2 regions of the Embleya sp. AB8 genome follow, and region 1 is predicted to be linked to the other one. Evidence: riboswitches for the same ligand, from Rfam matches in the RefSeq annotation. Region 1 holds a riboswitch; the other holds the start of a gene.
What was found. A riboswitch is a leader RNA that binds a small molecule or an ion and turns the genes downstream of it on or off. The one in region 1 is predicted to bind glycine.

Region 1 (5,419 bases):
GCACCGTCCACGTACACCTGGCCGCCGGCCTCGTGGATCGCCGCGCACACCTGCTCGATGCCCTCCTCGAACACGCCGTGCGTGGACGGGTAGGTCACCATCAGCACCGCGAGGGTGTCCCGGTGCTGCTCGATCTTCGCGTGCAGGTCGGCCAGGTCCACGTCGCCGTTCTCGCCGGTCTTGACCACCACCACGCGCATCCCGGCCATCACCGCGCTGGCCGCGTTGGTCCCGTGCGCCGAGGAGGGGATCAGACACACGTCGCGCGCGGTGTCGCCGTTGGCGTGGTGGTAGGCGCGGACCGCGAGCAGCCCGGCCAGTTCGCCCTGCGAGCCGGCGTTGGGCTGGAGCGAGACCTTGGCGTAGCCGGTGATCCGGGCCAGCGAATCGGCCAGCCCGTCGATCAGTTCGAGGTAGCCCGCCGCCTGGTCCACCGGCGCGAACGGGTGCAGGTTGGCGAACTCGGGCCAGGTGATCGGCTCCATCTCGACCGTGGCGTTGAGCTTCATCGTGCACGAGCCGAGCGGGATCATCCCCCGGTCGAGCGCGTAGTCCTTGTCCGCGAGCCGCTTGAGGTAGCGCAGCATGTCGGTCTCGGAGCGGTGCGTGTGGAAGACCGGGTGGGTCAGGAACTCGGTGTCCCGCAGCAGCCCCGCGGGCAGCGCGTCGGCGGTCTCGGCGTCCACCGCGGCCACGTCGCCGGTCACCCCGAACGCGCCCCAGACCGCGTCCAGATGGGCCCGCGTGGTGGTCTCGTCGCAGGTGATGCCGACGTGGTCGGCGTCCACCGGGCGCAGGTTGATCCCGGCCGCGCGGGCCGCGGCGAGCACCTGCTCGGCCCGACCCGGCACCCGCACGGTGAGCGTGTCGAAGAAGTCGCCGGGCACGACCTCGACGCCGCCCGCGCGCAGCCCGGCGGCGAGCACCGCGGCGTAGCGGTGGGTGCGCCGCGCGATCGCGGTGAGCCCGTCCGGGCCGTGGTAGACCGCGTACATCCCGGCCATCACGGCGAGCAGCACCTGCGCGGTGCAGATGTTGCTGGTCGCCTTCTCCCGGCGGATGTGCTGTTCGCGGGTCTGCAGCGCGAGCCGGTAGGCGGGTGCGCCGTCGGCGTCCACGGAGACCCCGACCAGGCGACCGGGCATGCTGCGGGTGAGCTTGTCGCGTACGGCGAGGTAGCCGGCGTGCGGGCCGCCGAAGGCCATCGGCACGCCGAACCGCTGGCTGGTGCCCACCGCGATGTCGGCGCCCATCGCGCCCGGCGCGCGCAGCACGGTGAGCGCGAGCAGGTCGGCGGCGACCGCGACCAGCGCACCCTGCGCGTGTGCGGTCTCGATCACGGGGGTGAGGTCGCGAACCCGCCCGTCGGCGCCCGGGTATTGCAGCAGCACGCCGAAGCAGCCGCCCTCGGGCAGCCCCTCGGCGGTGTCGGCGACCACGACCTCGATGCCGAGGGCCGCCGCGCGGGTGCGGACCACCGCGATGGTCTGCGGCAGGGTGGCCGCGTCCACGACGAAGACGTCGCTCTTGGCCCGCCCGGCCCGGCGGGCCAGGGTCATCGCCTCGGCGGCGGCGGTCGCCTCGTCCAGGAGCGAGGCGCCGGCCACATCGAGGCCGGTCAGGTCGGTGACCACGGTCTGGAAGTTGAGCAGCGCCTCCAGGCGGCCCTGCGAGATCTCCGGCTGGTAGGGCGTATAGGCCGTGTACCAGGCGGGGTTCTCCAACACGTTGCGGGTGATCACCGGCGGGGTGAAGGTGCCGTGGTAGCCGAGCCCGATCATCGAGGTCAGCACGCTGTTCCGGGCGGCGAGTTCACGCAGTTCGGCGAGCACCTCGGCCTCGCTGCGCGCGGCGGGCAGTTCGAAGCCCTCGAGCGCCCGGATCGCGGCCGGCACCGCCGCGTCGGTCAGCTCGTCCAGGGATCCGTAGCCGATCGCGGCGAGCATCTTCGCCTCCTCGTCGGTGTCCGGACCGATATGCCGGCCGGTGAACGGCGACGCGGCCTCCAGACCGGTCAACGAGCCGGGCCCGGAGGGGAGTACGGCATGAGCACGCGTGGGGGCGGGGGTGCGCGGGGTCATCGCGAAAGGCCTCCTGGATCGCTCCTGGACGGACACGCGGGTCGCGCGTCCACCGGCCTCCCCCTCTGTCATCTTTGCCTGAGAGCTTCACCGCGCCCGTGGCACCGGTCCCACCGGTCCCGCGAGCGCGATTTGCACCGTCGGCGAGCATCCACCCCGACTCGGCGAGCCATGCGCGGATCCTGCTTTCCAGAGTGCCCACGACCACGCGGTACGGGTGCCTGAGAGATTCCGGGGAGGAGTTGCTCCTTCGGCGCCTCGTGTGCACGACACGGGGGCTCTCCCGCGCGAACGTAATGGGCGGTTCAACGGTAGCAGCGCAGCATCCGTCCAGGCCCGCGCACCGGGCGCGGATCATCGTGGCGGTGCGCCGTCGTTCAGCGCCGGCAACGGAATCGGTTCGCCGGGGCGCAGCGCGGGGTCGTCGATCGCGAACGTGCGCACCCGGCCGCGCGGGCCGCCGGGGACCTCGAACCGCACGGTGACCCGCCCGAGCCCGCTGCCCTGCACCCAGCCGGGCCCGAACTGCGCGTGCACCACGTCCTGCCCGGGCGACCAGGAGATCCGGTCCGGGGCGGCCTCGGCGGCCTGCTCCTCGGCCGGCTCGGCGGCCTCCTCGATCGACTCCTCGAGCCCCTCCCCCACACCGCCGAACAGGTCCTGCTGGGCGAAGTCGGCCAGCCCGCTCACCCCCACCCCGAGCAGCCGCACCCCGCCGGTGACGTCCACCTGCGCGGCCAGCCGGCGGATCGTCTCGCGCACCACGGTCGGGTCGTCGGTGGGCCCGCGCAGCGTCTCCGAGCGGGTCAGCGTGCTGAAGTCGTAGCGGCGCAGCTTGAGCACGATCGTGCGCCCGGAGCGCCCGGCGGCGCGCAGCCGCTCCACGCACCGGATCGTGAGCCGGTCCAACTCGCGGGTGATTCGTTCGCGATCGACCAGGTCGGTGGCGAAGGTGTCCTCCACCGACACCGACTTCGCGTCCCGGTCGGCCACCACCGGGCGCGCGTCGAGCCCGGCCGCCAGCACGTGCAGGCCGTGCCCGTGTGCCTTGCCGAGCAGTCGCACCAGTTCGCTCTCGTCCACGGCGGCCAGGTCGGCGACGGTGTCCAGGCCGGCCCGGCGCAGCACGTCGCCGGTGGCCGGGCCCACCCCGGGCAGCGCGCGCACCGGGAGCGGGTCGAGCATCGCCCGCTCCGCCCCGGGGGTCACCACGCACAGCCCGTCGGGCTTGTCCGCCTCGGAGGCGATCTTGGCCAGGAGCTTGGAGGTGGCCGCGCCGACCGAGCAGGTCAGGCCGGTGGCGGCATGGATGTCGGCGCGCAGCCGGACGGCGATCTCGGTGACCCGCGCGGTGTCCAACCCGCCGCCGTGCGGGCCGGCCTCGAGATCGATGAACGCCTCGTCCAGGCTGAGCGGTTCGACCAGCGGGGACAGCCGGTGCAGCAGCTCCATCACGGTGTCGCTGACCTGCCGGTAGAGCGCGAAACGCGGGCTCAGGTAGGCGGCGTTGGGGCAGCGTCGGCGGGCCTCACCGATGGACATCGCGGAGCGGACGCCGAAGACCCGGGCCTCATAGGAGGCGGTGGCCACCACGCCGCGGGCACCGATGCCGCCGACGATCACCGCCTTGCCGGCCAGGCTGGGCTTGGCCACCTGCTCGACCGACGCGTAGAACGCGTCCATGTCGAGATGAAGGATGCCCGGTGCCTGTCTCACACCGGGCAATGATGACGTACGGGTCCGACATCGTCGGCGTTCACTCGCTCAGGGCGCGTCGGATCTCGTCGCTTTCCGGATCGCTCGCGCGCGGATCCGGCTTGAGCACGATCGTCCCGGTCGCCTTGACCGCGGCGAGCACCTCGCGCCCGGTGCCGTACAGGGTGGGACCGAGGTGGCCCCACGTCAGGGACTGGTCGGCGACGCCGTACGCGTCTATCCCGGCGGCCCTGCACAGGCCGAGCGCACGGCGCAGGTGGAAGCTCTGCGTGACCACGATCATCCGGTCGACGCCGTAGACCCGCTTCGCGCGTATGCAGGACTCCCAGGTGGAGAATCCCGATTCGTCGGTGACGATCCGGTGCGGCGGGATTCCCCGGTCGGCGAGGTAGCGCCGCATCACCCGGGTCTCGTCGTAGCGGTTGCCGCCGCCGTCCCCGCTGACCAGGATCACCCGGGTCTTGTGGCCGCGGTACAGGTCCAGCGCGATGTCGAGCCGGCGGGCCAGCAGGTCCGAGGGACGGTCGCCGTGTACGCCGGCGCCGAGCACCATCGTCACGTCCCGGGGCGGCACGTCGGCGACCGAGCGGACCCGGTTCCCGACGTAGAGGTGCAGCCACGTGATCGGGGCCAGGCCGGCCACGGTGAGCAGGACGGCGGCCTGGTAGCCGCGCCGCTGGGCCCGCCGGGAACGGGGCAGGGTCGGCCGTCGAAGGATCACGTCCATGGGGACGTTCTGCCCGAGGGCCCGGTTCCCACCCGTTCCCGGGCGGGCCGGGCGGGCGGTCAGACCGCCTTGTCGCGCCGGCGGCGGGCCAATTCATCGCCCGGATGAACCTGAACGATCGCCTCGCCGGCGCCGGTGTGCTCGCCCTGGAGTTGTGCCAGCGAGCCCTCGACCTCGCGCCAGACCGCCCCCACGGCGATCCCGAAGACCCCCTGACCGCCCTGGACCAGGTCGATCACCTCGTCGTAGGAGGTGCACTCGTAGACGCTGGCCCCGTCGCTCATCAGGGTCATCCCGGCCAGGTCGCCGATGCCGCGACCGCGCAGGTGGGCCACCGCGATCCGGATGTTCTGCAGCGAGACGCCGGTGTCCAGGAGCCGCTTGACGATCTTCAGCACCAGGATGTCGCGGAAGCCGTACAGCCGTTGTGTGCCCGAGCCGTGGGCCGGGCGCACGGTCGGCTCGACCAGGCCGGTGCGGGCCCAGTAGTCGAGTTGGCGATAGGTGATGCCGGCCGCCGCGCAGGCGGTGGGGCCGCGGTAGCCGATGTCCTCCGACGGGGTGCCGGGGGGCGTGACGTCCTGCCGACGCGGGCCCGTACCGGGGTCGGTCGCGGGCAGAGGACGTGCCGTGCGGGCGCGTTCCGCCGCCGTGATGTCGCCGGTGCTGCTCACGCCGACCTCCCTTTCGTCTCCCCGCGCCCGAGTACGGCGCGGAGAGTCTCTTTCAGTCCCGGGCCGCAGGCGGCGAGGTGCAACGCGCAGGGGTCATCCCGGAACTGTCGATTTCGACGGTAGGCAGTCACCAACAGCGCGTCAACGACCGGGCCGTTCGGCACGCCGAGTGACGCTGCTCGCACGAGTGGTTTGAACCTGCCGGACACGGGTAAGTCTGG
Region 2 (5,419 bases), on a different contig from region 1:
ATCGCGTCGCGCATCCGCTGCATCGTGGCCGGCTGATTGTCCGTCAGGCGCAGCCCGATGACCAGCCGTTCGGGTCCGACGGTGGGTCGCACCCAGGCCCGGTGCGCGGCGCGGACCACCTGCGTCCGGAACAGCTCGGCGCCCAGCATGGTGTGGAACGCCGGGTCCCACAAGGTTGGTTCGCCGACTTCGAGGGGGCCGGCCATCAGTCGGTCCAGGCCGCCGACGATCCGGCGCAGGTCGAGGTAGGGCACCCCGACGCCGCCGCCCTGGGCGTGCGGATTCAGCCACAGGCCCCAGCGGTCGGGGTAGAGCGAGCCGGCGATGTCGATGACCGGACAGATCTCGAACGAACGATCCCAGCCGCTGGCCCGCAGTTGCTCCTCGGACGTGAACGCCGGGGCGTAGCGCCACCCGGCCACGTCCATGTTCCCGTACTGTGCGTCGGGACTGCCCGGTTGCCCCTGCCACAGGAGCATCCACACGTGCGCCCCGGCGAGCGCCTGGAGCATCCGCTCGTAGGCGTCGTAGCGCCCGGGCGCCACCTGGCCCAACGCCTGCTCGACCTGGTTCACGACGACGTCCTCCCCGAACCCGCTGCCTGCCGCCCGCCACTCACTACCCGCCACCCGCCACCCGTACCGACGTCGCGCCGCGCGTGTGCTCAGCGCTGGTCGGCTCGCAGATAGAACGGCTCGGCCCGCTCCAGCATCCAGTCCCCCACAGGATCCTGCGCCACGTCGAGAAGCACCACGTTCACCGGCCACGGCGACCTGGCCCGGCCCAGCGCGCGCTCCAGGGCGCCGACCGCGGCCAGCCGGTCCTCCTCCTGCCAGCGGTCCAACTCGACGCCGATGAACAGGCACGGCGGATCGGACTCGATCACCCCGAGGCCGCGCCGGGCGCTGAGCACGACGGGTACGTGGGTGAACTCGGCGGCCGCGGCGATCAGGAAGTCCATCGGCTCCTCGTCCGGCTCGTACAGCCGTACCCGCGCGCCACGCGCCCCCACCCCGGGCAGCCGGGCCAGTTCCAGGACGCCCTGCGGCGGGATCGGGATGCCCACCTCGCCGCCCGGATTGACCGCGATCCCCACGTGCGCCGGCAACCCGCGCGCAAACTCGCGCATCGGCGCGACCGTGCACCCCATCGGTCCGGCCAGCCGGCGGAACTGCTCCTCGGAGGAGAACACCGGTACGTACGGCCGGCCGCCGATCTCGGTGGTCGGCAGCGTCAGTTCGGTGTCGGCGGGGCCGCCGCCCTCGGGCAGTGGCACCCACACGTCCGCCTCGGCCAGCGCCTCGAACAGGGCTTCGGCCCTGGACGGATCGTGCATCGCCGCGACGAGCGCGCTCTCCACGGGATTGGCCGGAAACGGCATGGTGGTGCTCCTCTGGTGTCCGCCGCAGTTTACGACCTGCCCGCCGGCCGCCGTCGGGACTGCGCTGGGACGGGATCTGCGAAAACGATTTGCCTGAGATGCCGCGCGGCGGTTCGGTCCAGCAGCACGCATGAGCCGAAGCCGTCGGGGGCCGCCGCGAGCGGGGGTCCGGCGGCCAACCACGGAGACAGTCGGGCGAGCAGTTCGCGCCATTCGCGGTGGTGCCGGGCGAACACCGACGTGGACACCCCGCGCCCGCGTTCGTGTTGGCCGGAAAGTGCCTGATGGGCCGGCACATCCAGGAGCAGGGCGTGCGCCGAACCGCCGCGCCGGCGGGCCGCGCGTACCAGTACCCGACGCAGGATCGGATTGCGCCCGCTGTCGTGCACGACCACCGCGCCGGCGCCGCGCAGCGCCCGGGCCACCTCGCCGTAGTGCGACAGGCGGACCAGCGGCCGATAGACCCGGTACGGAAGCCGGCCGGCCCGTCCCGCCCAGCGGGCCCGAACCACGTCCGCGTCCAGTACGGCGACCCGCGGCCCGGGGGCGATGGTGCGGGCCAGCAGCGTGCTCTTGCCCGCGCCCGGGAGACCGGTGACCACGAGCACGCAGGCGGCGGGATAGGCCAGCACGTCGACCACTGCGGTGGCCGCCGGAACTTCGCCCGATGTCGCCGGCCCGGGTCGCTCCGCCCGGAGATCGTGCACGGACCGGGGCACCAGCACGCCGCCCGTCGCGGCGCCGGTATGCGCCCCCGCCGAGTCCGTCCCCACGAATCCTCCCCCTGTACCGAATGCGCGCCGCACCCACGTGCCGTGCGCATGCTGCCGCACCGGGCGCACGAGCGGTCGCGAGCCGGCGCGAGCGGGCATCGCGAGGATCCCACCGGACCCGGCGGGGGATTGACGGCACGCGCTAGCATGCCGGGCACAACCTCATAACGGCCGTCGACCCCACGCGGAAGAGTCCTCGTCAGCGAGCGAGGCGCCGAAGGAGCAACTCCTCCCCGGAATCTCTCAGGCACCGATACCGCATGGGTCAGGCACTTCTGGAAAGCAGTCGCACCGTCGGTGCGGCTCACCCACGGTGCAAATCGCCTGCTTCCTCTTCTTTGTTTCGGGTCGCAGGCGGTGAAGCTCTCAGGTTCCGATGACAGAAGGGGAGGGCACCCACTTTTCGACCGATACCGGTCGAAAAGGGCCGAAAGCCATGGCAGGGAGCCCCCTTTGTCCTCGTATTCGTCGCAGTACTCGCACTCGTCGCGGTCCTCGTCTTCGCCGCAGTACTCGTACTCGTTGCAGTACTCGCACTCGTCGCGGTCCTCGTCTTCGCCGCGGCACGCGCCGCGCCGTCCGGCGCCGATCGCCGACCCCTGCGCCGCGCCGATCGAGTGCGCCCCCGACCGGCCCGCGCCCGCCGGGTGTTCGCGCCGGCGACCCCTCGAAGGAGTCTTCGCATGACCACCGACCGCCGGACCCCGCTCGACGCCGTACACGACGCGCTCGGGGCCACGATGACCGACTTCGCCGGCTGGCGGATGCCGCTGCGCTACGGCAGCGAGCGCGACGAGCACAACGCGGTGCGCACCACGGCCGGCCTGTTCGACCTCACCCACATGGGCGAGATCGAGGTCACCGGCCCGGAGGCGGCGCGCGCACTCGACCACGCGCTGGTCGGCTTCGTGTCGAAGATCGGTGTGGATCGTGCCCGGTACACGATGATCTGCACCGAAGAGGGCGGCATCGTCGACGACCTGATCGTGTACCGGCTGGGCGACGAGCACTTCGTGGTGGTGGCCAACGCGTCCAATGCCGACGTGGTCGCGGGCAGCCTGAAGTACCGCGCGCAGGGCTTCGAGGCGAGCGTGCGCGACGCGTCCGAGGAGTACACGCTGCTCGCGGTCCAGGGTCCCGCGTCGACCGAGATCGTCGGCTCGTTGACCGACGCCGATCTGCCCGCGCTCAAGTACTACGCGATCCTGCGTACCGAGGTGGCCGGCGTACCGGTGCTGCTCGCGCGTACCGGCTACACCGGCGAGGACGGCTTCGAGCTGTTCGCCGCGCCGGGCGACGCGGTCGCGCTGTGGGAGGCGCTGCTCGCCGCGGGCAAGCCGCACGGCCTGGTGCCGGCGGGCCTGTCCTGCCGGGACACGCTGCGCCTGGAGGCGGGCATGCCGCTGTACGGCCACGAACTGACCCGGGACACCACGCCGTACGAGGCCAATCTGGGCCGGGTCGTACGCCTGGACAAGCCGGCGGACTTCGTCGGGCGCGACGCGCTGGCGGCCGCTTCGGCGGACGTGCGTCGGACCCTGGTCGGGCTCACCTCGCCGGGCAAGCGGGTGCCGCGCGCGGGCTACCCGGTGGTGGACGCGGAGACCGGCGAGGCGCTGGGCGAGGTCACCTCCGGGGCACCTTCGCCGACGCTCGGCGTGCCGATCGCAATGGCGTACGTGACGTCGGAGCGGGCCGAGCCGGGCACGCGCGTGGCGGTGAACATCCGAGGCAAGCTCGAACCGGCCGAGGTGGTCGCACTGCCGTTCTACAAGCGCGGCTGAGCCGGGTTCGTCTCACTTACTCGTCTCACTTACTCGTCTCGCCTATCAGTACAAACAGCTACAAATCAACCTGAGCAACAGACCACCCGCATTCGAATGGAGAATGGACCCGTGCAAGCACCCCAGCACCTGCGCTACAGCAAGGAACACGAGTGGCTCGACGAGGCGGCCTCCCCCGCCGTCGTCGGCATCACCAAGCACGCCGCCGACGCGCTCGGTGACGTGGTGTTCGTCGAGCTTCCGGAGGTCGGCCGGGTGGTCGTCGCCGACGAGCCGTGTGGCGAACTGGAGTCCACCAAGTCGGTCAGCGACCTCTACTCGCCGGTCTCCGGCGAGGTGGTCGAGATCAACGACGCCGTCGCCGAGGACCCGGCCCTGGTGAACTCCGACCCCTTCGGCGAGGGCTGGCTGTTCAAGGTGCGCATCGACGGCGAGGCCGAGGGCCTGCTGTCGGCCGACGAATACGCCGCGTTCTGCGGCGAATGATCGAGATCGACCCGATCGAGGAGCTGACAACCGTGACGATCCTGGACCGTCCGCTGGGCGAGGTGGACCCGCAGGTCGCCGCCGCCGTCACCGACGAGCTGCACCGCCAGCAGAACACCCTGGAGATGATCGCCTCCGAGAACTTCGCCCCCGTGGCGGTGCTCGAGGCGCAGGGATCCGTGCTGACCAACAAGTACGCCGAGGGCTACCCCGGCCGGCGCTACTACGGCGGCTGCGAGCACGTCGACGTGGTCGAGCAGCTCGCCATCGACCGGGTCAAGGAGCTGTTCGGCGCCGAGGCGGCGAACGTACAGCCGCACTCGGGCGCGTCCGCCAACGCCGCCGCGATGGTCGCACTGCTCTCCCCCGGCGACACGATCCTCGGCCTGGACCTGGCCCACGGCGGCCACCTCACCCACGGCATGAAGATCAACTTCTCCGGCAAGCTCTACCACGTGGTCGCCTACCACGTGGACGAGAAGACCCACCGGGTCGACATGGAGGAGGTCGAGCGCCTGGCCAAGGAGCACCGGCCGAAGATGATCATCGCGGGCTGGTCGGCCTACCCGCGGCAGCTCGACTTCGCCGAGTTCCGCCGGATCGCCGACGAGGTCGGCGCGTACCTGATGGTCGACATGGCGCACTTCGCGGGCCTGGTCGCGGCGGGCCTGCACCCGAGCCCGGTGCCGTACGCGGACGTGGTCACCACCACGACCCACAAGACCCTGGGCGGCCCGCGCGGCGGGGTGATCCTCTCCCGGGCGGAGTACGCCAAGAAGATCAACTCGGCGGTCTTCCCGGGCCAGCAGGGCGGCCCCCTGGAGCACGTGATCGCGGGCAAGGCGGTGGCCTTCAAGATCGCCGCCTCCGACGACTTCAAGGACCGCCAGCGACGCACCCTGGCCGGCTCGGCCATCCTCGCCGAGCGGCTCACCCGCAAGGACGTCACCGACGCGGGCATCACCGTGCTCACCGGCGGCACCGACGTCCACCTG

Region 2: it holds a riboswitch for glycine, as region 1 does, so the genes downstream of both, gcvT (glycine cleavage system aminomethyltransferase GcvT) here and gcvP (aminomethyl-transferring glycine dehydrogenase) in region 1, are expected to answer to the same signal.

The regions. Positions count from the first base shown of each region.
Region 1 covers NZ_JBMHHY010000021.1:171,682-177,100, reverse strand. Annotated here, with positions in the region: gene gcvP (aminomethyl-transferring glycine dehydrogenase) at 1-2,081, opposite strand, end outside; glycine riboswitch at 2,281-2,377, opposite strand; gene ABIA38_RS29700 (DNA polymerase IV) at 2,436-3,797, opposite strand; gene ABIA38_RS29695 (SanA/YdcF family protein) at 3,838-4,524, opposite strand; gene ABIA38_RS29690 (MerR family transcriptional regulator) at 4,584-5,072, opposite strand.
Region 2 covers NZ_JBMHHY010000029.1:29,069-34,487, forward strand. Annotated here, with positions in the region: gene ABIA38_RS35160 (enhanced serine sensitivity protein SseB C-terminal domain-containing protein) at 1-575, opposite strand, end outside; gene ABIA38_RS35165 (enhanced serine sensitivity protein SseB) at 665-1,381, opposite strand; gene ABIA38_RS35170 (AAA family ATPase) at 1,411-2,154, opposite strand; glycine riboswitch at 2,330-2,423, shown strand; glycine riboswitch at 2,424-2,547, shown strand; gene gcvT (glycine cleavage system aminomethyltransferase GcvT) at 2,838-3,938, shown strand; gene gcvH (glycine cleavage system protein GcvH) at 4,050-4,424, shown strand; gene glyA (serine hydroxymethyltransferase) at 4,421-5,419, shown strand, end outside.